4 regions of the Kocuria rhizosphaericola genome follow, and region 4 is predicted to be linked to each of the others. Evidence: riboswitches for the same ligand, from Rfam matches in the RefSeq annotation. Region 4 holds a riboswitch; each other region holds the start of a gene.

The links. A riboswitch is a leader RNA that binds a small molecule or an ion and turns the genes downstream of it on or off. The one in region 4 is predicted to bind thiamine pyrophosphate.
Region 1: another riboswitch for thiamine pyrophosphate. It lies ahead of ACH9D2_RS09810 (ECF transporter S component); the one in region 4 lies ahead of ACH9D2_RS03435 (3-oxoacyl-ACP reductase).
Region 2: another riboswitch for thiamine pyrophosphate. It lies ahead of ACH9D2_RS02815 (FAD-dependent oxidoreductase); the one in region 4 lies ahead of ACH9D2_RS03435 (3-oxoacyl-ACP reductase).
Region 3: another riboswitch for thiamine pyrophosphate. It lies ahead of thiM (hydroxyethylthiazole kinase); the one in region 4 lies ahead of ACH9D2_RS03435 (3-oxoacyl-ACP reductase).

What each region holds. Positions count from the first base shown of each region.
Region 1 covers NZ_JBISWK010000093.1:14,879-20,261, forward strand. Annotated here, with positions in the region: gene ACH9D2_RS09785 (Na+/H+ antiporter subunit D) at 1-1,156, shown strand, start outside; gene ACH9D2_RS09790 (Na+/H+ antiporter subunit E) at 1,153-1,866, shown strand; gene ACH9D2_RS09795 (monovalent cation/H+ antiporter complex subunit F) at 1,863-2,135, shown strand; gene mnhG (monovalent cation/H(+) antiporter subunit G) at 2,132-2,599, shown strand; gene ACH9D2_RS09805 (DUF4235 domain-containing protein) at 2,658-2,933, shown strand; TPP riboswitch at 3,059-3,178, shown strand; gene ACH9D2_RS09810 (ECF transporter S component) at 3,269-3,889, shown strand; gene ACH9D2_RS09815 (ATP-binding cassette domain-containing protein) at 3,886-5,383, shown strand, end outside.
Region 2 covers NZ_JBISWK010000032.1:50,033-55,415, reverse strand. Annotated here, with positions in the region: gene moeB (molybdopterin-synthase adenylyltransferase MoeB) at 1-786, opposite strand, end outside; gene ACH9D2_RS02825 (thiazole synthase) at 783-1,649, opposite strand; gene thiS (sulfur carrier protein ThiS) at 1,651-1,890, opposite strand; gene ACH9D2_RS02815 (FAD-dependent oxidoreductase) at 1,887-3,278, opposite strand; TPP riboswitch at 3,275-3,378, opposite strand; gene thiE (thiamine phosphate synthase) at 3,394-4,113, shown strand; gene ACH9D2_RS02805 (hypothetical protein) at 4,201-5,217, shown strand; gene ACH9D2_RS02800 (alpha/beta fold hydrolase) at 5,333-5,383, shown strand, end outside.
Region 3 covers NZ_JBISWK010000062.1:2,564-7,946, reverse strand. Annotated here, with positions in the region: gene ACH9D2_RS06490 (bifunctional hydroxymethylpyrimidine kinase/phosphomethylpyrimidine kinase) at 1-918, opposite strand, end outside; gene thiE (thiamine phosphate synthase) at 915-1,598, opposite strand; gene thiM (hydroxyethylthiazole kinase) at 1,595-2,419, opposite strand; TPP riboswitch at 2,462-2,555, opposite strand; gene ACH9D2_RS06475 (nuclear transport factor 2 family protein) at 2,722-3,456, opposite strand; gene ACH9D2_RS06470 (Rne/Rng family ribonuclease) at 3,636-5,383, opposite strand, start outside.
Region 4 covers NZ_JBISWK010000034.1:31,910-37,292, reverse strand. Annotated here, with positions in the region: gene ACH9D2_RS03455 (glutamine synthetase family protein) at 1-123, opposite strand, end outside; gene eat (ethanolamine permease) at 198-1,628, opposite strand; gene ACH9D2_RS03445 (hypothetical protein) at 1,810-1,965, shown strand; gene ACH9D2_RS03440 (FadR/GntR family transcriptional regulator) at 2,160-2,921, shown strand; TPP riboswitch at 2,976-3,079, shown strand; gene ACH9D2_RS03435 (3-oxoacyl-ACP reductase) at 3,125-3,889, shown strand; gene ACH9D2_RS03430 (LLM class flavin-dependent oxidoreductase) at 3,889-5,289, shown strand; gene ACH9D2_RS03425 (Acg family FMN-binding oxidoreductase) at 5,205-5,383, opposite strand, start outside.

The DNA.
Region 1 (5,383 bases), on a different contig from region 4:
GCGGATCCGCACCGGCGTGACCTACGTGGTGGTCTCGGTGATCTCCTCCGTGCTGTTCCTGATCACCATCGCGATGATCTACGCGGCCACGGGCACCATCAACATGGCCGACCTCTCGGTCAAGCTCCAGGGGCTCCCGGTGGGCACCCAGATGCAGCTGCACCTGATGCTGCTCATCGCGTTCGGGATCAAGGCCGCGGTCTTCCCGCTGTCCTTCTGGCTCCCGGACTCCTATCCCACGGCCTCCGCCCCCGTCACCGCGGTGTTCGCCGGCCTGCTGACCAAGGTGGGCGTGTACTCGATCATCCGCACCGAGACCGTGCTCTTCCCCGGGGAACGGCTCGACGACCTCCTGATGTGGGTCGCGCTGCTCACCATGGTGGTCGGCATCCTGGGCGCGCTCGCGCAGATCGACATCAAGCGCATGCTCTCCTTCACGCTGATCAGCCACATCGGGTACATGATCTTCGGCGTGGCCGTGGGCACCCAGGAAGCCCTCTCCGCCACGGTCTACTACGTGGCCCACCACATCGTGATCCAGACGAGCCTGTTCCTCGTGGCCGGCCTGATCGAGCGCCGCGGCGGATCCACCAACGTGGACCGGCTGGCCGGGATGGCCAGGATCTCCCCGCTGCTCGCGCTGCTCTACCTCGTGCCCGCGCTCAACCTCGGCGGGATCCCGCCGTTCTCCGGCTTCCTGGGCAAGACCGGCCTGCTGCAGGCCGGCGTCGCCCAGGGCGACGCACTGGCCTACGTCCTGGTCGCGGGGTCCGTGGCGGTTTCCCTGCTGACCCTGCTGACCCTGATGCGGGTGTGGAACCGCGTGTTCCTCCGCGCCCCGGAGGACGCGGAGTACCCGGACCCGATCCTGCTGGCCCCGGTGCCCGCCGGCTCCCGGTTCCTGCTCACCTCGGGCGCCGTCGACGACCAGGCGGGCCGGTTCGCGGGCAAGGGCGACGTGCGCCTGATGTCCCCCTCGATGCTCGGCGGGGCCTCGGCCCTCGTCGCGGTGGGCGTGGCCCTGACGGTGTTCGCCGGGCCGCTGTTCCAGCTCGCGGACAACGCCGCGGAGAACCTCGTCCGCCCCGAGCGCTACGTCGAGTCCGTGCTGGACCCCGCGGCCGCGCCGCGGCCCGTCGTGGAGGAGGCACCGTGACCCGGCCCAAGAACTCCCTGCTCGTCGAGCTGCCGCTGCTGGTGTGGCTCGTAGTCGTGTGGGGCGCCCTGTGGGGCGACTTCGGACTCGGCAACCTGCTGGTCGGGCTGGTCCTGGCCCTGCTCGTGACCTGGGTCCTCTATCTGCCGTCCGTGCAGCTGTCGGGCCGGTTCGACGTGGTCCAGTTCGTGCTCTTCGCCGCGACCTTCGTGTGGCAGGTCGCCAAGGCGAGCGTCGAGGTGATGCTGATCGCGATCCTCGTGGGGCCGCGCGCGCGCAACGCCGTGGTCGGCGTCCGGCTGCGCACGCGCTCGGACCTGCTCCTGACGGCCACCGGGCACACCATGACCCTGATCCCCGGCTCGCTCGTCGTGGAGGTGGACCGTGCCGCCGGCACGCTGTACTTCCACGCGCTCAACGTCCGCAACGCCGAGGAAGCCGAGGAGTTCCGCCGCTCCGCGCTGCGGGTGGAGGCCGCCTGGATCAGGATCATGGGCACGCGGGAGGAGCTCGCCGCGCTGCAGGCCGAACGGCGCGGGGACGGAGCCGCCGCCTGTGGGGACAGCGCCGCGATCGGCTCCCCGGTCACCGCGAGCCAGCAGATCGTGGGCGGCCGCCGGGACGACGTCCCTGCCGATCCACCCGCCGATCCACCGGCCGATCCACCGGCCGATCCACCGGCCGCCACCACCGAGGAGGACCGCTCGTGATGGAGATCGCCGTGGCCGTCGCGGCCGTGCTGCTCAGCACGGCCGCCGCGGGCACCCTCTACCGCCTCGCCAAGGGCCCCTCCCTGCTGGACCGCGTGGTGGCCACCGACGTGCTGCTGGCCATCGTCGCGGCCGCTCTCGCCGTGGAGATGGCCTACCACGGCCACCTCAACAACCTGATCCTCATGGTGATCGTCTCGCTGGTCGGGTTCATCGGCTCCGTGACGGTGGCTCGGTTCGCCACCCAGACCGCCGAGCACGGGCGGTGAGCGCCGTGCTGGACACCGCCCTGGACGCCGCCGCGGCCGTGTGCCTCGTGGTCGGCGCGCTGATGTCCCTCGCCGCCGCGATCGGCCTCGTCCGCTTCCCGGACCTGCTGACGCGCATGCACGCCGGCACCAAGCCGCAGGTGTTCGGGCTGCTCCTCATGCTCACGGCGGTGGCCCTGGAGAACCGCGACCCCGCCATGATCCCGCTCATCGTCCTCGGCTGGACCTTCCAGCTGCTCACCGTGCCCGTCTCGGCGCACATGGTGGGACGCTCGACCTACCGGACCAAGCACCTGAACCGCACCACGCTGACCCAGGACGACCTGCAGGCGGTGCTCAACCGTACCGGCAAGAGCACCGCCGGGGCCACCGTGGAGGGCGCCGCCGCGGTGCCCCCGGCGCCGAGCCCGGACGGCCGGCGAGCGGACGGACAGCAGACTGACGGAACGGCGGGGACGCGTTAGGCTGGTCGGGACCGACAAGGCGCACCCGCGTCCCCCGGACGACAAGGAGCATCAGCCCATGAACGACAAAGTCATCGAACTCCTCGGCACCGGTGCCTCACTCGGTGGCGTGGTCCTCTCGCACAAGGTGCTCGGCTCGGTGTGGACGCGCGTCACGGGCAACCCGCCGCCGGCCAAGAACCCGGACCCCAGCGAGACCTGGACGGCCATCATCATCTGGTCCGTCGTGACCGGCCTCGTGGGCACCATCATCAAGGTCGCCGTCCACCGGCAGGTGGCGAAGATGGAGGAGAAGAAGGAGAAGCCCAAGGCCTCGAGCCAGGCCGAGGTCTGAGCCCCGGCGAGCATCCTCGCGAAGGGGCCCGTCCGGGCGGACACCGCAGCGGTGTCCGACCGGACGGGCCCCTTCGTCGTGCGGGGTGTGCACGGCCGGGCGGACGGAGGGGTAGACTGGGTGCCACTGAACGACAGGGGAGCGCCCCGCCGGGAGCACCGGCGCGGCGCTGAGAGTGCGGATCGCCGCAGACCCTCGAACCTGCTCCGGTTAGCACCGGCGAAGGGAGTCGAGCATCTCAGGGGTGTTCCCCGGGAGCGCGCCACCGGCGCGGCCCGGTAGGACCCCGTCCCCTCCTGGCACCGACGGCTCGCTGAGCCCAGGAGGAACCCACCGTGAACACCACCACCCACCGCCCCGCCCGCCGTCCCGGCACGTCCGGCGCCTCGTCCTGGCGCGTGGTCGACATCGTCGTGGCCGCCGTCCTCGCCGCCGTGTGCGCGGTCGTCTTCTGGGCGTGGTCGAACCTGCTCTACCCCGTGGTCGGCACGGCCGCGGTCGCCTACCCGCCCGCCGTGGGCCTGATCGCCGGAGGCTGGCTCGTGGCCGGCGTGCTCGGCGGGCTGATCATCCGCAAGCCCGGGGCCGCGCTGTTCTGCGAACTGCTCGCCGCAGTCATCGAGGGCTTCCTGGGCACCCACTTCGGCTGGACCGTGGTCATCTCCGGCCTCGTGCAGGGCATCGGGGCCGAACTCGTCTTCGCCGCCCTCCGCTACCGCCGGTACAACGCCGCCGTGGCCGCCGCCGCCGGCGCCGTCAGCGGGATCTTCCTGGGCGTCAGCGAGAACCTCCTCTACAACTACGAGTGGGCGCTCGGCCACCAGGTGGTCTACGTGGTCCTCGCCGCCCTCTCCGGCGCGGTGCTCGCCGGTCTGCTGATGTGGGCCGTGGTGAAGGCGCTCGCGGCCACGGGCGTGCTGCAGGGCCTGGCCTCGGGCCGGGTCGCGCGGCGATGACCGCCCCGGCGGTGCGGCACCCCGGCGCGCCCGCCACCGCGGGGGCGCGGGTCGAGGCCCGTGGCTTCGGCTGGCACCACCCCGGCCGGGACGCCCCCGCCCTGCGGGGCGTCGACCTCGTGCTGGAACCGGGAGAGCGGGTGCTCCTGCTGGGGCCCAGCGGGGCGGGCAAGTCGACCTTCCTGCACGCCCTCGCGGGAGTCCTGCACGACGACGACGGCCTCTCCCGCAGCGGAGAGCTGCTGCTCGACGGCACACCGCCGGACCTGGCGCGAGGCCGCGCCGGCCTCGTGCAGCAGGACCCCGAGTCCCAGGTGGTGCTGTCCCGGATCGGCGACGACACCGCCTTCGGCCTGGAGAACCTCGCCGTTGCCCGCGAGCAGATCTGGCCGCGGGTGCGCGCGGCGCTCGACGACGTGGGCCTCGACCTCCCGCTCGACCACTCCACCGCGGCCCTGTCCGGCGGGCAGAAACAGCGCCTCGCGCTCGCCGGCGCTGTGGCCATGAGCCCCGGGCTGCTGCTGCTCGACGAGCCGACCGCGAACCTGGACCCCGCCGGCGTGCGGCAGGTCCGCGACGCGGTGGTCTCCTGCCTCGACCGCAGCGGGGCCACGCTCGTGGTCGTGGAGCACCGTGTGGCCGTGTGGGCCGAGGTCGTGGACCGCGTCGTCGTGCTCGGCCACGACGGGGGGATCACCCACGACGGGACCCCGGGGCAGGTGCTGGGCGCCGCGGCCGACGAGCTGAGCGGGGCGGGGGTGTGGGTCCCCGGCCGGGTCCCGGCCACGCGCGCGCCCGCGAGTCCGTGCGCGGACGGCCGCCCCGGGGAGGGCGGCGAACCGCTGCTGAGCGCGACCGGTCTGGGTGTCTCACGGGTCCAGCCCTCGGCGCGCCGGCTGCGCGCCCGGCGGCGGGCGCGGCGCAGGGGCCGCCCCGTGGACGACGCCGCGACGGGCCGGAACCTGCCCGTCGCGGCGGCCGACATCGGCCTCAGCCTGCGCCGCGGCCGGGCGCTCGCGCTGACCGGGCCCAACGGCGCCGGCAAGTCCACGCTCGCGCTGACGCTGGCGGGCCTGCTGGCCCCCGTGCGCGGCACCGTGACCGCCCACCCGGACCTCGACCGCGGCGCGGGTCCGGACCCTCTGGAATGGAGCGGCCGGGAGCTCGTGGCCCGCGTCGGGACGGTCTTCCAGGAGCCCGAGCACCAGTTCCTGCGCGCCACCGTGCGCGCCGAGCTCGAGTACGGACCCCGGCTGGCGGGCACGCCGGTGGCCGAGCGGGAGCGCCGCACGGACGAGCTGCTCCGTCGGCTGCGCCTCGGCCACCTGGCCGAGGCCAACCCCTTCACCCTCTCCGGGGGTGAGAAGCGGCGGCTGTCCGTGGCGACCGTGCTGGCCACGGACCCGGACGTCCTGGTGCTCGACGAACCCACGTTCGGCCAGGATGCCCTCACCTGGGCCGAGCTCGTGGACCTGCTCGTGGAGCTCGTGGACG
Region 2 (5,383 bases), on a different contig from region 4:
AGCCACGGCGGTGACCGGGGCGGCGTCCGGGTCCGCGGTCAGGCGCATCTCGCGCCAGGTCATCGCGAGCGCGTCGTGCAGCAGCACCCGTCCGAGCAGGGGCTCCCCGGTGCCGGTGATGAGCTTGACCGCCTCCGTGACCATGACCGAGCCGATGGTCGCGGGGAGCATCCCGAAGACCCCGCCCTCCGCGCAGCTGGGCACCTCCCCGTCCGGCGGGGCCTCGGGATAGAGGTCCCGGTAGGTGGGCCCGTGCCCGGCCCAGAAGACGCTGACCTGTCCCTCGAAGCGCAGGATGGAGCCCCACACGCACGGCGTGCCGGTCAGGGCGGCGGCGTCGCTGACCACGTAGCGGGTCGTGAAGTTGTCGGCGCCGTCCAGGACCAGGTCGTACTGGCGGAGGATGTCCACCGCGTTGTCCGCGCCCAAGCGGACGGGATGGGTGCGGACCTCGACCAGCGGGTTGAGCGCGGTGACGGCGTCGGCGGCGGACTCGGCCTTGGGCCGGCCGACGTCGGCGGTCGTGTGCACCACCTGGCGCTGCAGGTTGGAGAGCGCCACGACGTCGTCGTCGACGATCCCGATGGTCCCCACCCCTGCCGCCGCGAGGTACTGCAGGGCCGGGGAGCCCAGACCCCCGGCGCCGACGACGAGCACGCGGGCGTGGCCCAGCCGCCGCTGGCCGAGAGGCCCGATCCCGGGCAGGGTCAGGTGCCGTGCGTAGCGTTCGAGCTCCTCCCGGCGCAGCTCGGGGCCGGGCTCCACGAGCGGGGGCAACGGGCTCACGGCCGCTCCCCCAGGGGGGCCCAGTCCCCGCGCGGGACGTCCGCCGGGCCGGAGGCCGGCGCGTCCGGATCGATCCGTCCGGCCATCGGCGAGGACGCCTGGGCGTGGCGGCGGGCGGGGATGCGCCCGGCACGGGCCGCGAGCCGGCCGGCGACCACGGCGTGGCGCATCGCGGTGGCCATCGCCACCGGGTCCTGGGCGCGGGTGACGGCGCTGGCCAGCAGCACGGCGTCGCAGCCCAGCTCCATGGCCAGGGCCGCCTCGGAGGCGGTGCCGATCCCGGCGTCGAGCACCACGGGCACCGACGCCCGGGCGGCGATGAGCTCGATGTTGTGCGGGTTGAGGATCCCCAGCCCCGTGCCGATGGGGGCGCCCAGGGGCATCACCGCCGCCGCGCCCAGGTCCTCGAGGCGGCGGGCCACGGCCGGGTCGTCGGAGGTGTAGGCGAAGACCTTGAAGCCGCGGGCCACGAGCTGCTCGGTGGCGTCGAGGAGCTCCACGACGTCGGGCAGCAGCGTGTCCTCGTCGGCGATGACCTCGACCTTGACCCAGTCGGTCTCGAGGGCCTCGCGGCCGAGCTCGGCGGTCAGGAGCGCGTCCCGGGCCGTGTAGCACCCGGCGGTGTTCGGCAGGATCCGGATGTCGTTGCGCTCGAGCAGCGCGAAGAGGGAGTCGCCCTGGCCGGGGGCGTAGCGGCGCAGCGCCACGGTGGTCAGCTCGGTGCCGGAGGCTGCCAGCGCCTGCTCGAGGATGTGCAGCGAGCTGAGGCCGCCGGTGCCCATGATCAGCCGGGAGGACAGCTCCGTGCCGTCGAGCACGAGCGGGTCGTGATCAGCGGTCGGCTCGGGGTGCGGTCCGGTCACGTCAGCCTCCTTGGACGGCGGTGATGATCTCGACGGCCTGGCCCTCCGCCACGGGGGTCCGCCGCCAGCGGCTGCGGGGCACGACCGCGGCGTCCACGGCCACGGCCACGCCGAGGCGCCCGCCGTCGAGCGGGGCGCCGTCGGGGCCCAGGGCCCGGCCGACGGTCTCGGCGACGAGGTCGACGACGGTCGCGTCCTCCGTCACGACGTGCGGACGGCCGTTGAGGGTGATGGCGGTCATCGGGTGCTCCTGCTCCGGGGGCCGGGTCCGGCGGTGGCCGGTTCGGGGTCCCCTCGACGGGCCTCGACAGGGCGGTCGAAGCGGTGCGGGTCGGTGCTGGCGAGGTGCTCGGCGTCGGCGGCCGGATCGGCTCCGGACCCGCCGGTCGCGAGCTGCGCGGCGAGCCGGGCGGCCAGCGGGGCGAGCAGGACGCCGTGGCGGAAGTAGCCGGTGGAGACCACGAGTCCCGGCACGAGCGAGCCGTCAGGGTTGCGGACCCGGCCCAGGTACGGGATGTCGTCCGGGGTGCCGGGCCGGGCGCGGGCCAGCACCTCGACGAGCTCGAGGTCGGCGACGCCGGGCACGAGCGCCTGGGCGTCGCGCAGCAGCCGGAACACGCCGCCGGCGCTGGGGCCGGTCAGGTCGTCCTCGCGGGAGGTCGCCCCGATCACCACGGTGCCGTCCGTCCGGGGCACCAGGTAGACGGGCACTCCGTGCACCAGGCCGCGGACGGTGCGCTCGAGCAGGTCGGGGGCCCCGGCGGGGACCCGGGCGCGCAGGACGTCCCCGTGCACGGGCCGCAGGGGCGGGTGCCAGTCCTCCGGCAGCCCGTCGAGGTCGCCGAGGCCCGTGCCGGGGGCGAGGACGGTCCAGGTCGCCGAGACCATCCCGCCGTCGGCCAGGCGCACGCCGGTCACGGCGCCCTCGGCGTTGCGGCGCAGTCCCGTGGCGAGGCAGTGGACGAGGTGGGCCGGTCCGCCGTCGCGCGCAGCCGAGAACTCGGGGAGTCCCGGGGGCTCCAGCGATTCCGGAGACTCCGCGGACTCCGGGGGCTCGGGGAGCTCCGGTGCGACGAGGGCGGCGAGCAGTCCGGCCACGAGGCGGCGCGGGTCCACCTGGTGGTCGTCGGGGATCCGGAACGCGGCGGACAGCCGCGGGCTCAGAGCGGGCTCGAGGGCCCGGGCGGCGCGCAGGGGCAGCTGCTCCACGGTCATGCCGTGGCGCCCCTGCAGCTCGCGGAGGTCCGCCAGGGCCTGCCGGTCGGCGGCGTCCACGCCGCAGACCAGGGTCTCGGTGGCACGGTGGCCCACCGTCCCGCCGGCGGCCTGCTCGAGGGCGGCCACGAACGCCGGGTACTCGGCGGCCGAGGCGATCATGAGGGGGTACAGGGGCTCCTGCTGGTACTGCACCTCGCTCACCGGGGCGAGCATCCCTGCCGCGGCGCGGCTGGCGCCGGAGCCCGGCTCGGGGTCCACCACGACCACGGAGCGGCCGCGCCGGCGCAGCTCCCAGGCGGTGGCCAGGCCGATCACCCCCGCGCCGACCACGGCGACGTCGGCCCGGACGTGCTCGGGCTGCTCGACCAGCGGGTGGGGCGCGGTCGCCGGGGCGGGGTGCGCGGAGATCACTCGGAGACGTCCTTTCCTACGGCGGCATGACCCGCATCAGGTGTGGCGGTCGGCGCTGGACGCCCTCTCAGCCCCCGGTGGGGCTCCCGCAGAACCGCTGACCTATCATCAGCGTGTGACCCAGTCTACCCATGACGCCTCCACCCCCGCCGAGTCCTCCCTGCGAGAGACCCGGGCCGCGAAGCTCCTCGCCGCCCGGCTGTACGTGTGCACGGACGCCCGCCGGGACCGGGGCGACCTCGAGGAGTTCCTGCACGCCGCGTACGCCGGTGGCGCGAACATCGTCCAGCTGCGGGACAAGAGCATCGACGCGGACGAGGAGATCGCCGCGCTGCGGCTGCTGGGCCGGGTCGCCGCCGAGTACGACGCCCTGTTCGCCGTCAACGACCGCGCCGACATCGCCGCGCTGGTGGGCGCCGACGTCTTCCACGTGGGACAGCACGACCTCTCCCCCGCGCAGGCCCGGCAGCTGCTGGGCCCCGACGTGCTGATCGGCCGCTCCACCCACGACCTCGACCAGGCCCGGACGGCGCTCGAGGACCCGGACGTCGACTACTTCTGCACGGGCCCCGTCTGGGCCACGCCCACCAAGCCCGGGCGCCCCGCCACCGGACCGGGGTTCGTCCGCGCGGTCGCCGAGCTCACGGAGGCCCGGCTCGCCGCGGACCCGGAGATCCTGCCCGTGCCGTGGTTCGCCATCGGCGGCATCGACGAGCCGCGGCTCCCGCAGGTCCTGGAGGCCGGGGCGCGCGGCGTCGTCGTCGTCCGCGCCGTCACCGAGGCCCCCGACCCGCGCGTCGCCGCGGGGCAGCTGCGCAGCCTGCTCCCCGCCTGAGCGCGGTCCGGTTCCCCTCCGGCTCCCCGCCGCCGCACAGCACGTTCTGAGAGCATGGACCCACGGACGACGACGGAGAGGTGGCCCATGGACCCCGAGCTCGACCCCCAGGTGCGGCACGCGGTGGAGCGTCCCGCGGAGACCGCTCGTGGCCCGGAGGACGTGCAACTGCGCGTCCGGCTGGCCGGTGAGCCCGCCCGCCGCGCGCTCGGCACCCATTGGGAGCAGGGCGCCCCGGAGGACGCCGCGCCGAGCGACGACCGGCTCGCCGCGGCCGTGCTGCTCGCCACCCTCTTCGGGGACACGTTCTGGCTGGAGCGCGCCGCCCGGCTGCCCAGCGACGTGCCGGGATGCCCGTCCGCCCCGCCGGGCGGGCTGCTGGAGCTGACCCGGGTGCCAGGTGCCCGGGCGGCCCTGGCCCCCGTGCTCGAGCGCCCGCTGCTGACCGGTCTCCTGGAGTGGGGCACCAACCCCCTGCCGGAGCAGCCCCCGCTCGCCGTGGCGCGGGCCGCCCGGGACCTGGGGATCCCCGACGACGGGCGCGTCTACCGGGTGGTGCGCCGCCGCGCCGAGCGTTTCCTGGCGCGGGAGCACGACGGGTCCGAGCCGCTCGAGCAGTTCGTGACCCTGCTGACCGAGGCGGAGCAGGGCCACCGCGAGGACGGGCCCGTACTCTCGGGCGAGACGCTGCCCCCGGCGCCTCCGCCGCCGGCCCCGCCCTACGCGCCGGGCCCGCCCGCGACCGGCGGCCCGGGCGCGCCGGCGACGGACACCTCTCAGCCGGACGTCCCTCCGCCGGGCGCACCCCAGGCCCCGCAGTGGGGCGTGAGCCCCGCGACACCGGCTCCCCCGCCGCCCGGGCAGTACCCGGGCCAGGGCGCCCCCGGTCAGGGCGCTCCCGGGTACGGTGCGGAGGAGCAGCCGCCCACGGGACCGGCAGCCGGTGGGCAGGGACCCTCCGGCCCGGTGTTCGGTCCCGGCCCGGGCGGGTGGCCGCCGCGCCCGGCCGAGCCCGAGGAGGACGACTCCGACAACCTCAAGGCGTGGGGCATCGTCTTCCTGGTGATCCTGGCCGTCATCGCCGCCCTGATCTTCATCCTCTGACCGCCGCGCAGCCCGGCACCTGCCCTCCGGGACAGCCCCCGGCCGACCAGCACCGCCGGCCCCGCGCGGCCGGCGGTGCTGGCCAGGAGGATCGCCGTGGGGAAGGATCGTGGTCATGGACATGCATCACGAACGGCTCGGCACCGGCAGGCCCTTGCTGCTGATC
Region 3 (5,383 bases), on a different contig from region 4:
GCGGCGGACGAACTCGAGCTCCTCGATCTCGCGCCGCACGGCCGCGGAGGCCTCCCACAGCTCGTCGCTGAACCGCTCCGGCGCCGTCCCCCAGGTCTCGAGGGCGTCCTGGACGTGGTGGAAGTGGTGGACGGGGCCGCTCCCGTGGCCGACGGAGAGCTCCCCGGAGGCCTCGAGGGCCCCGCGCAGCCAGTCCCGGGCGATCCGCAGGCTCCGGGGCCAGTCCCCGTGCCGGGCCTGGAGCGTGGCCAGGGCCGAGGAGAGGGAGCACCCGGTGCCGTGCGAGTTCTCGGTGCGCACGCGGGCGCCGTCGAACGCCACGAGGGGCTCCGGGTCGTCCGGGCCCACGAGGGCGTCGGGGGTCCGGTCCCCGGTGAGGTGCCCGCCCTTGACGAGCACCAGGGTCCCGTGGGCGCGGGCCAGGCGGTGGCCCTGCGCGAGGGCCGCCTCCCACGACGACGCCGTGTCCTCCCCGGCGAGCACGGCGAGTTCCTGCAGGTTCGGGGTGATCAGGTCGGCGAGACCCAGCATGGAGCGCAGTGCCTCCTCGGCGTCGGGCTCGAGCAGGCGCCCTCCGGAGGTCGCGACCATGACGGGGTCCAGGACCACGACCGGCGGCCGGTGGGTCCCGAGCCACCGCGTGACGGCTTCGATGACCGGCACGGAGCCGAGCATCCCGATCTTCACGGCGTCGATCTCGACGTCCTCCGCGACCGCGTCGAGCTGGGCGGTGAGGAACTCGACGGGCGGGACGTGGATGGAGCGCACGCCCACGGTGTTCTGGACGACGACGGCGGTGACGGCGCTCATCCCGTAGCCGCCCATCGCGGCGATCGACTTGAGGTCGGCGTGCTGGCCGGCCCCGCCCGTGGGGTCGGTGCCGGCGACGGCCAGGACGCGGGGCACGCGCGGGGTCACGGGGCCACCTCCTCGGCGGGCACGGCGGCGAAGGCCCGCGCGTAGCGGGCGGCCGCGGCCGTGGGGTCGGGGTGGGCGCAGATCCCGGAGACCACGGCCAGCCCGGCGGCGCCGGCGGCGCGCAGGGCGGGGGCGTCCTCGACCCGCACTCCGCCGATGGCCAGGCACGGCAGGGTGGCGCGGGCCGCGGCGCGGGCGAAGCCCTCGAGGCCCAGCGGCGCGGGGTGGTCGGGCTTCGTGCGGGTCGCCCGCACCGCTCCGACGCCCAGGTAGTCGACCGTGCCGGCGGGCAGCGCGGAGGCGGCGTCGAGCTCCTCCGCCGTGGCGGCGCCCAGGCCGAGCACGGCGTCGGGACCGCAGATCCGCCGGGCGAGCGCCACGGGCAGGTCCGACTGGCCCACGTGCACCCCGGCCACGGGGGCGCCGGCCGCGCGGGCGGCGAGGTAGACGTCCGCGCGGTCGTCCACGAGCACGGGCACCTGCCGGCCCACGCGCTCGGCGACGGCCGTCAGCAGGGCGACGAGTTCCCGGACCGGCGCGTCCTTCTCACGGACCTGGACCATGGTGGCGCCCCCGCGCACGGCGGCCGCCACGACGTCCGGGACCGTCCGGGGCGCGCTCAGGACGCTGTCCGTCACCAGGTGCAGGGACAGGGCGGCGGGGTCGATACGCGGGCTCACCGGGCGTCCTCCTCGCGCACGAGCCCCGCCCGGGCGGCGATCCGCTCCGGCGTCACGGCGTGCAGCCGGTCCAGCAGCGCCACGGCGAAGGACCCGGGCCCGGCGGAGTCGGCGGCCGCGTCCTCGGCCGCGAGCGTGTACACCGTGGTGGCGGCCACGGCCGCCGCGGCCGGGTCCGCGCGCACGGCGGTGAACGCTGCCATGAGGGCGCCCAGGGCGCAGCCGCCGCCGGTGATGCGGGTCAGCAGGTCCGTGCCGTGCGGGACCCGGACGACGGTGCCGTCCGGAGAGCGCACGAGGTCCACGGGCCCGGACACGGCCACCGCCGAGCCGGCCCGCACGGCGAGCGCGGCGGCGGCGTCCCGGGCGGCGTCGACGCCGTGGGTGGCGTCCGTGCCGCGCCCTCCCGTGCCGCCGGCGAGGGCCATGACCTCGGAGGCGTTGCCGCGCACGATCGCCGGCCGGAGCTCGAGCAGGTCACGGGCCAGCGCGGTCCGCACGGGCAGGACGCCCACCGCCACCGGGTCCAGGACCCACGCCCGGCCCGCGCGGCGCCGGGCCCCGACCGCCTCGTAGGCGGCACCGCGCTGCTCGGCGGTGGGCGTGCCGGTGTTGACGAGCAGACCGTCGGCGAACTCGGCGAAGACCCCGCCCTCACCCTGGATGTCGGTCATCGCCGGGGACGCACCCACGGCGAGCAGCGCATTGGCGGTGAAGTTGGTGACCACGGCGTTGGTGATGCACTGCACGAGCGGAGCCGCGGAGCGCAGGTCCTCCAGGGCCGCGGCGGCGTCCTCGGCGAGCGCGGGGTCCGGTGGCACCGGCCGGGCGGCTCCTGGTGTGCGGGCGGAAGTGGGTACGGCATCGCGCATCTGCGACATCCCTTCGCTAGTACTGGCTAGATCAGGTTCGACGGGTGTGTTCTCAGCCGCTCGAGCGGCACCCCGTGTCAGTTCGTCCCACCAGTCTAGTGGTCGAGGGAGCCCGGACGAGGAGGGCCCGGCGGCGGGGCCGGGGCTCCGCCGCTGGCCTGACCGGCGGGGCGGCCGCCCGGACGAAGGGGCACGCTCGTGATCCCCTCCCCCGGCCCAGCACCGTCAGGCTGCGAGAGAGATCCTCACAGTCAGAAGAAGCCGTTCCCGTGCGGCATCCGCTCCGGGACGGGCTGGCAGACCTCCCAGTGCTCGAGGATCCGACCGTCCGCCACCCGCCACAGGTCGTAGCAGCCGGCCGGGACGGGGTCGCCGTGCTCCGCACCGCCGTTGCCGCGACCGAGCAGGGCCTCGGTGACGGTCAGCACGAAGTCGCCCTCACCGAGCACCCGGCGCAGGGTGCCCCGGGTGATCCGCTCGTCCGGGTCGGCACCGTGCTCCACGTAGCGCGGGTCGCGGGCCAGCTCCTCGAGGGCGTCCCGGTCGGCACCGATGAGCCGTTCGTGCACCCACTCGGTGAGCAGGGCCTTGTTCGCGGCCGTGCGCTCGTGCCCGGTGGTCTCCCGGGGGCCGTCGGTCCGGCGCCTCCCCGCGGATCCGCCGGGCAGAGGTGCCAGGGCATCCCAGTGCTCGGCGATCTTCCCGTCCTCCACGCGGAAGACGTCCACCGCCACCGTGGGCTCGGGGCCGAAGCCGTGGTACACGCAGTGGACCGCGACCATGTCGCCGTCCTCGAGCACCCGCAGGGGCTCGAAGCGGAAGTCGTCGGGCAGCTGCTGGAACATGGCTCGGAGCCCCTCCGTGCCGTCGGGCGCGAGCGCGGAGTGCTGCCGGTAGTCCGGGGCCCAGTGCCGGTCGACGGACGAGGCGTCCCGGTCGCCGAAGAGTTCGCGGCCCGCGGTGAGTACGATCTGTTTGCTGCTCATGGCCATCCCCTGGGCACTGCGGGCCGGGGTTCCGACGGATCGGCCCGGTCGGTCGGCCCGCATGTCGTGCGTCCACGCTACCCGGGCCGTGCACGGCCCGACAGGGATGCGGACCGTGTGACGACGGAGGACCCCGACCGTGCTGGTCGGGGTCCTCCGTCGTGCTGCGGCGGGGCGGCTCAGCCCTGCTCGGCGGGCCGGCCGCTGGTGAGGTCCTCGGCCTTGACGCCGACGCCGACGACGGTCGGCGTCCGCCCGGAGGACTCCTCCGGGGAGCGCTGGGCGACGGCCTTGGCCTCGTGCCGGGCGCCCTCCGCGGTGGCCGCCCGGCCGGCGGTCACCTCGGCCTCTCCCGCTCGGGCCGCCGGAGCCGAGGCCCGCCGGGAGCGACGGCGCGGGCGCGCCGGCTCGGCGTTCGCCTGCTCCGGAGCCTGTACCGGGGCGGGAGCCTGCTGCGCCGTGCTCTCCCGCGCGGCGTTCTCCTGCTCGCCGGTCCCCGCACGATCGTCCTCCGCCGCGGTGTCCTGCTCCGCGGTGTCCTCCGCGGCGGTTTCCTCAACAGCGGTGCCGTCCTGGGGAGCGGAGGCGTCTTCCGGCGCCTTGTGCTCGAAGGCCTCCGCGAGGGAGTCCAGGCTCAGCGGCCGGGCCTCGGCGGGCTCCTCCACGGGGGCGTGGCCCTGCGGCAGCTCGATGACCTCGCCCTTGATCGTCAGGCGCGAGCCCTGCTCGGCCGGCGACCCGTCGGCGGGGACCTGGTCCGGTGCGGCCGGGACGGGACTCTCCTCCGTCTCCTGCTGCTGCTCTGCCACGTCCGTGCCCTGACCGCGGTTGCGGCTGCGCTTGCCGCGCCGCTTCTTCCGGGAGCGTCCCGAGCCCTCGGCCCGGGACTCCGCCGGCGGGGCGGTCTCCTCGGCGCGGGCCTGCTCCTCCGCGGCGGCCTCCTCGTGATGGGTGGCGGCGGCGATGGTCGCGAACGCCGTCCGCGCGGCCTCGGCCTTGGCCTTCTCCGCGGGATCCGGCTCGCCGGAGCGCTGCTCCGTCCGGGCAGGCTGCTGCTCGTTCCGGCCCCCGCGGCCGCGCTTGCGCTCCGTCCGGTTGGGACGCTGGTCGCGGGACTCCCCCGTGGCGCCGCCGGAGCGGCCCTCGAGCGGGTGGTCGTGGACCACCACGCCGCGACCGGCGCAGTGCTCGCACGGCTCGGAGAACACCTCGAGCAGGCCGGTGCCCATGCGCTTGCGCGTCATCTGCACGAGGCCCAGCGAGGTCACCTCCGCCACCTGGTGCTTGGTGCGGTCCCGGCCCAGGCACTCCACCAGCCGGCGCAGCACGAGATCCCGGTTGGCCTCGAGCACCATGTCGATGAAGTCGATCACGATGATCCCGCCGATGTCCCGCAGCCGCAGCTGCCGCACGATCTCCTCGGCGGCCTCCAGGTTGTTCTTGGTGACGGTCTCCTCGAGATTGCCGCCGGAGCCGGTGAACTTGCCGGTGTTCACGTCGACCACCGTCATCGCCTCGGTCCGGTCGATCACGAGCGAGCCGCCCGAGGGCAGGAAGACCTTGCGTTCGAGCGCCTTCTGGATCTGTTCCTCCACGCGGTAGTTCACGAACAGGTCCTCGTCCTCGTCCCACTTCTTGAGCCGGTCGAGCAGGTCCGGTGCGACGTAGGTCACGTACGCCTCGATGTTGTCCCACGCCTCCTCGCCCTGGACGACCATGGTGGTGAAGTCCTCGTTGAAGACGTCGCGGACCGTCTTGATCGTCAGGTCCGGCTCCGCGTAGAGCATCTCGGGCGGAAGCGTCTTCGTCGATCCGGCCCGCTCCTGGATCTGCTCCCACTGGGCGCGCAGCCGGTTGATGTCGTGGGTGAGCTCCTGCTCGGAGGCCCCCTCGGCGGCGGTGCGCACGATGACTCCCGCCCCGTCCG
Region 4 (5,383 bases):
ACGGCCCTGCATGTCGGTGAAGGCCAGGACCACGGTGTCCACGAGCCCGTCGGCGACGTGCTGCCGCAGCTGATCGACGGTGAGCATCCGGTCGTTGCGGGGGTGCTGGGGAGTCTCGGTCATGGGTCCGGTCCTTCGTCGCTGAGGTCGGTGGGTGCGCTGAGGTCTCTGGGGTGGGTGGCGGGCGGGGCTGGGGGTCAGTGCAGGTCCGCCTCGGCGGTGCGGATCTGCGCGAACTCCTCCTCGGGGGCGTGGCCCACGAGGCGGTGGCGGCTGTAGAACCAGTAGTAGGCGAGGAAGACGACGAACACGAGGGCGGTGATGGACGCGGCGAGCACGTCGACCAGGAACGTCGCGACCACGGCCACGAGCGCCAGCACCAGGGCGATGCCGGTGGTGACCACGCCGCCCGGGGTGCGGTAGCCGCGCGGGAGGTCGGGCTCCCGAAGCCGGAGCACGATGTGGGAGAGGTTCAGCAGCACGTAGGAGACGGTGGCGCCGAAGACCGCGATGTTGATGAGCAGTCCGCCGTCGCCGGTCGCGGCAGCCAGCACGAAGCCGACGGTGCCCGGCACGATGAGGGCGACCCACGGGGTCCTGCGCTTGCCGGTCAGCGAGAGCCAGCGGGGCAGGTACCCGGCCCGGGAGAGGGCGAACAGCTGCCGGGAGTAGGCGAACATGATGGAGAAGAAGCTCGCGACCAGACCGGCCAGACCCGCGTAGTTCACGATGCCGGCCATGACGCTGTCCGCCCCGGCGACCGTGCGGATGGCCTCCGGCAACGGGTTGTCCGAGGTGCTCATGGCCTCCGAGCCCGCGGCTCCGGGGACGAGGACGAGCATCAGCGCGCCGGAGACCAGCAGGAAGGCCATGGCCACGATGATCCCGCGCGGCATGTCGCGGCGCGGGTCGGCGGTCTCCTCGGCGGCCAGCGGCACGCCCTCGATCGCCAGGAAGAACCAGATCCCGTACACCAGGGCCGCCATCGCCCCCGCGTACCCCATGGGCAGGAACGCGCTCGCCCCCACGGCGTCGTTCGGGACGATGTCGAAGAGGTTGGCGGCGTCGAAGTGCGGCACGAGCGCGACGACGGTCACCCCCAGCGCGAACACCGCGATCACCGTGATCCCGAACATCAGCTTGAGGGCCTCGCCGACCCCGTACATGTGGATGCCCATGAACACGAGGTAGGTCACGAGGTACACGGGCCAGGAGTTGGTGATCCCGAACAGGCCCAGCGCCTCGATGTAGCCGCCGATGAACGTGGCGATCGCCGCGGGGGCCACGGCGTACTCGATGAGCACGGCCATCCCGGTGGCGAAACCACCGAGGGGGCCGAGGGCACGCCGGGCGAAGCCGTAGCCGGCCCCCGCCGTGGGCAGGGTGGAGGAGAGCTCGGCGAGGCCGAAGACCATGCAGGTGTACATGAGGCCCATGAGCACGAAGGCGATGAGCAGCCCGCCCCACCCGCCCTCGGAGAGCCCGATGTTCCAGCCGGAGAAGTCCCCGGAGATGACGTAGGCGATGCCCAGGCCCGCGAGCAGCACCCAGCCGGCAGCCCCGGAGCGGAGCTGGCGGTGCTGGAAGTACTCGTCGGTGCGGTCGGGCTGTGATGGGGAGTCGGGCATGGGACGATCCCTCCGGGTTCCACAAAGGTCTGAAAACAGACATATGGCGCGAGTGGTCACAGTCTGTGGGCTGCTCTCCGCCCCGTCAAGACCCTGCGTCGCAGGGCCGGACGAGCGTCGAGCGGCGCGTGGGGCCCCGGCCCGGTGGAGACGGCCCTGCGGATGTCGCAGAATGGTGGGCATGAACAAGACCAGCGCATCTGCTCCCGACCGCCCCGGCTCCCAGAACTCCGGCTCCGCCCGCTCCTGGGCGTTCATCGCCATCGCGGCGGGCTTCCTCGTCTCCGTCGCGCTGATCATCGCGGTGGGCGTGGTCGCCATCGATCTCACCCACTAGGAGCTCGGCGGCCGTTCCCGCTGGATGGAGCGGGGGGCTGCCCGGGCCGGGCGGCCCCCCGCTCCTGCTCGTGACGCCGCCCGGCACAGCGGGCGCCGTTCCCGCGGAGTCGGTCCCGGGGACACGACGCGGCGTCGGCCCCGGGGGCCCGTGACACGATGGGCGCACGTCGTACCGCAGGGAGGAGCGCCGCCGTGAGCGATCCCGTCCAGCACCCCCGCATCCGCCCGGTGCGCCAGGGCAACGCCTTCGAGGAGGCCGTGGAGCGGATCCTCGACTCGATCCGGCTCGGCCTGTTCCGCAAGGGCGAGCGGCTCCCGCCCGAGCGGGAGACCGCGGCGATGCTCGGGATCTCCCGCGCCACGCTGCGGGAGGCCCTGCACGAGCTCCAGGCCGCAGGGGTCCTGGAGGTGGTGCGCGGCCGGTACGGCGGGACCTTCGTGACCGGCCGCACCGCCCTGCCGGACGAGACCCTCCCTCCCGTGGATCCCGCGGACGTCGAGGACGTGCTGGTGTTCCGCGCCGTCGTCGAGCCCGCCGCGGCGGAGCTGGCCGCGGCGGCGTCCCTCAGCGCGGCGGCCCGGGAGCACCTGCTCGCGTGCCTCCGGCAGGTCGAGGAGAGCTCCCCGGAGGACTACCGTCCCGCCGACGCGCGCTTCCACATCGCGGTCGCCGAGCTGGGCGGCTGCCCCAGCCTGGTCCGCGCCGTCGCGGAGGTGCGCTCGCGGGCCAGCGACCTGCTGGACCGGATCCCTCTGCTGCCGGTCAACCTCGAGCACTCCGACCGCCAGCACCGCGAGCTCACGGACGCCGTCCTGGCCGGGGACGCCCCCGCCGCCCGGGCCGCCTCCCTCGCGCACCTCGAGGGCACGGCCGCGCTGCTGCGCGGTTTCCTCGGGCACGGGGCGCAGCCTCCCGACGACGACGCCCCCGGTGACCGCCGCCGTCCGGTCTGAGCTGCCGCCCGCGGAGGACCGGGCGGATCCCGGGACGGCGTGCCTATACTCGTCCGCAGTGACACGGGGTGCCGGCGCCGCACGACGAGCCGGCTGAGATGACACCCGTCGAACCTGATCCAGTTCGTACTGGCGAAGGGATGTCCTGTCGGGGCCCGCCGTGGCCGGCCCCGCGTCTCCTCGCCCTGACCCCAGGGAGTCCCATGCAGATCGCAGAACAGGTCGTCCTCGTCACCGGCGGGGCACGCGGTCTCGGCCGCAGCGTCGTCGAGGCCTTCGCGGCCCAGGGCGCGCGGGTCGTGGTCAACCACCGGACCAGCGGGGCGGCCGCGGAGGAGCTCGTGGACCGGTACGGTCCCGACCGGGCCGTGGCCCTGCGCGCCGACGTGACCGACCCCGGGCAGGTGGCGGACCTGCTGCGCGCGGCCCGGGAGCACTTCGGCTCCCCCGTCACCACGGTGGTGAACAACGCGCTGGCCGACTTCTCCTTCAACGGTGACGCCCGCTCCTCGGCGGAGGGCATCCGCTGGGAGGAGTTCGACGCCCAGTTCTCCGGCAGCGTCCGCGGGGCGCTCAACACCACCCAGCAGGCGCTCCCGGGCATGCGGGAACGGGGCTTCGGCCGGATCGTGAACATCGGCACGAACCTCTTCCAGAACCCCGTGGTGCCCTACCACGACTACACGGCCGCCAAGGCCGCGCTCCTGTCGCTGACCCGCACCCTGGCCAAGGACCTCGGGCCGCACGGCGTCACGGTCAACATGGCCTCGGGCGGACTGCTGCGCACCACCGACGCGAGCGCCGCCACGCCCGAGGAGGTCTTCGACCAGATCGCGGCGGGCACCCCGCTGGGTCGCGTCACCACCCCGGCCGAGTTCGCCGACGCCCTCCTGTTCTTCGCCTCGCCGTGGGCCCGCTCGGTCACCGGACAGAATCTGGTGGTCGACGGCGGACTGGTCCTCGACTGATGGGGGCCGCCGCGACCGCGCCGCGACAGCTGCACCTCAACGCCTTCCTCTTCGGCGCGGGCCACCACCAGGCCGCCTGGCGGCACCCGGACTCCTCCGTGGAGCGGCTCGGGGACATCGCCCACTGGGAGGATCTCGCCCGCACCGCCGAGCGCGGCCTCTTCGACGCCGTGTTCCTCGCCGACGGGCACAGCGCCGGCGACGTGGGGGTCGGGCCCCGGTGGTTCCTCGAACCGCTGACGGCCCTGTCCGCCATGGCCCGCGCCACGGAGCGGATCGGGCTCATCAGCACCGTGTCGACGACCTTCTGGACGCCCTTCCACGCCGCCCGCCTGCTGGCCTCGCTGGACCACATCAGCCGCGGCCGGGCCGGCTGGAACGTGGTCACCTCCATGTTCGACGCCGAGGCGCGCAACCACGGCCTGCCCGGGATGCCGCCGCACGCGCAGCGCTACGCGCGGGCGGCGGAGTTCGTCGACGTGACCCTGCGGCTGTGGGACTCCTGGGCCGACGACGCCGTGGTCGGCGACCGGCGCGGTCTGCACGCCGACCCGGACCGGGTGCGCCGGATCGACCACGCGGGCGAGCACTTCCGCGTGGACGGGCCGCTGACCGTGCCGCGCCCGCCCCAGGGGCGCCCGGTCCTCTTCCAGGCGGGCGCCTCCGGGCCGGGTCGGGACCTGGCCGCCCGCCACGCGGAGGGCATCTACGCCGTGGCCTACGACCTGGAGAGCGCCCGGGAGCACACCACGGACCTGAAGCGGCGCGTCGCCGCGGCCGGGCGGGACCCGGGGTCCGTGGCCGTCATGCCCGGCCTGGTCGCCTACGTGGGCTCCACGGAGGAGGAGGCCCGGGCCAAGCAGGCCGAGGTCGACGCCCTGCTGCCCGTGGAGCAGTCCCTGGCCCAGCTGTCCGCCTTCGTCCAGCAGGACTGCAGCGGCTGGGAGCTGGACGCCCCGGTCCCGGAGCTGGCCCCGCTCGAGGCCTTCACCGGGCCCCAAGGCCGGTACGCCACGATCCTGCGGATCGTGGCGGTCGAACGCCCCACGGTGCGGCAGCTGCTGGGCCGGCTGGCCGCCGGAGGCGGGCACTGCACCGTGGTCGGCACCCCGGAGGCCGTCGCGGACCGGATGGAGCTGTGGTTCCGCTCGGGGGCGGCCGACGGGTTCAACCTCATGCCGCCCAGGCTGCCGGACTCCCTCGACGACTTCGTGGACCACGTGGTCCCCGTGCTCCAGCGCCGGGGGCTCTTCCGCACCCGGTACACCGCGTCCACGCTGCGCGGACACCTGGGTCTTCCGCGACCCGGTGACGGTCAGGGGCGTACCGCGGTGCCCCGGGTGGCGCGAGAGCCCGGCGGGTCCGCGAGCACGTCCTCGATCGGTCTGCGCAGGCTGTAGGGCAGTCTGGGGCCGTGGCCGAAGCGCACGGCGAGCTGGCCGTGCTCCCCGGCGAGGCCCAGCCACGTCTCGAACCGGGGTCGCAGCTCCGGGA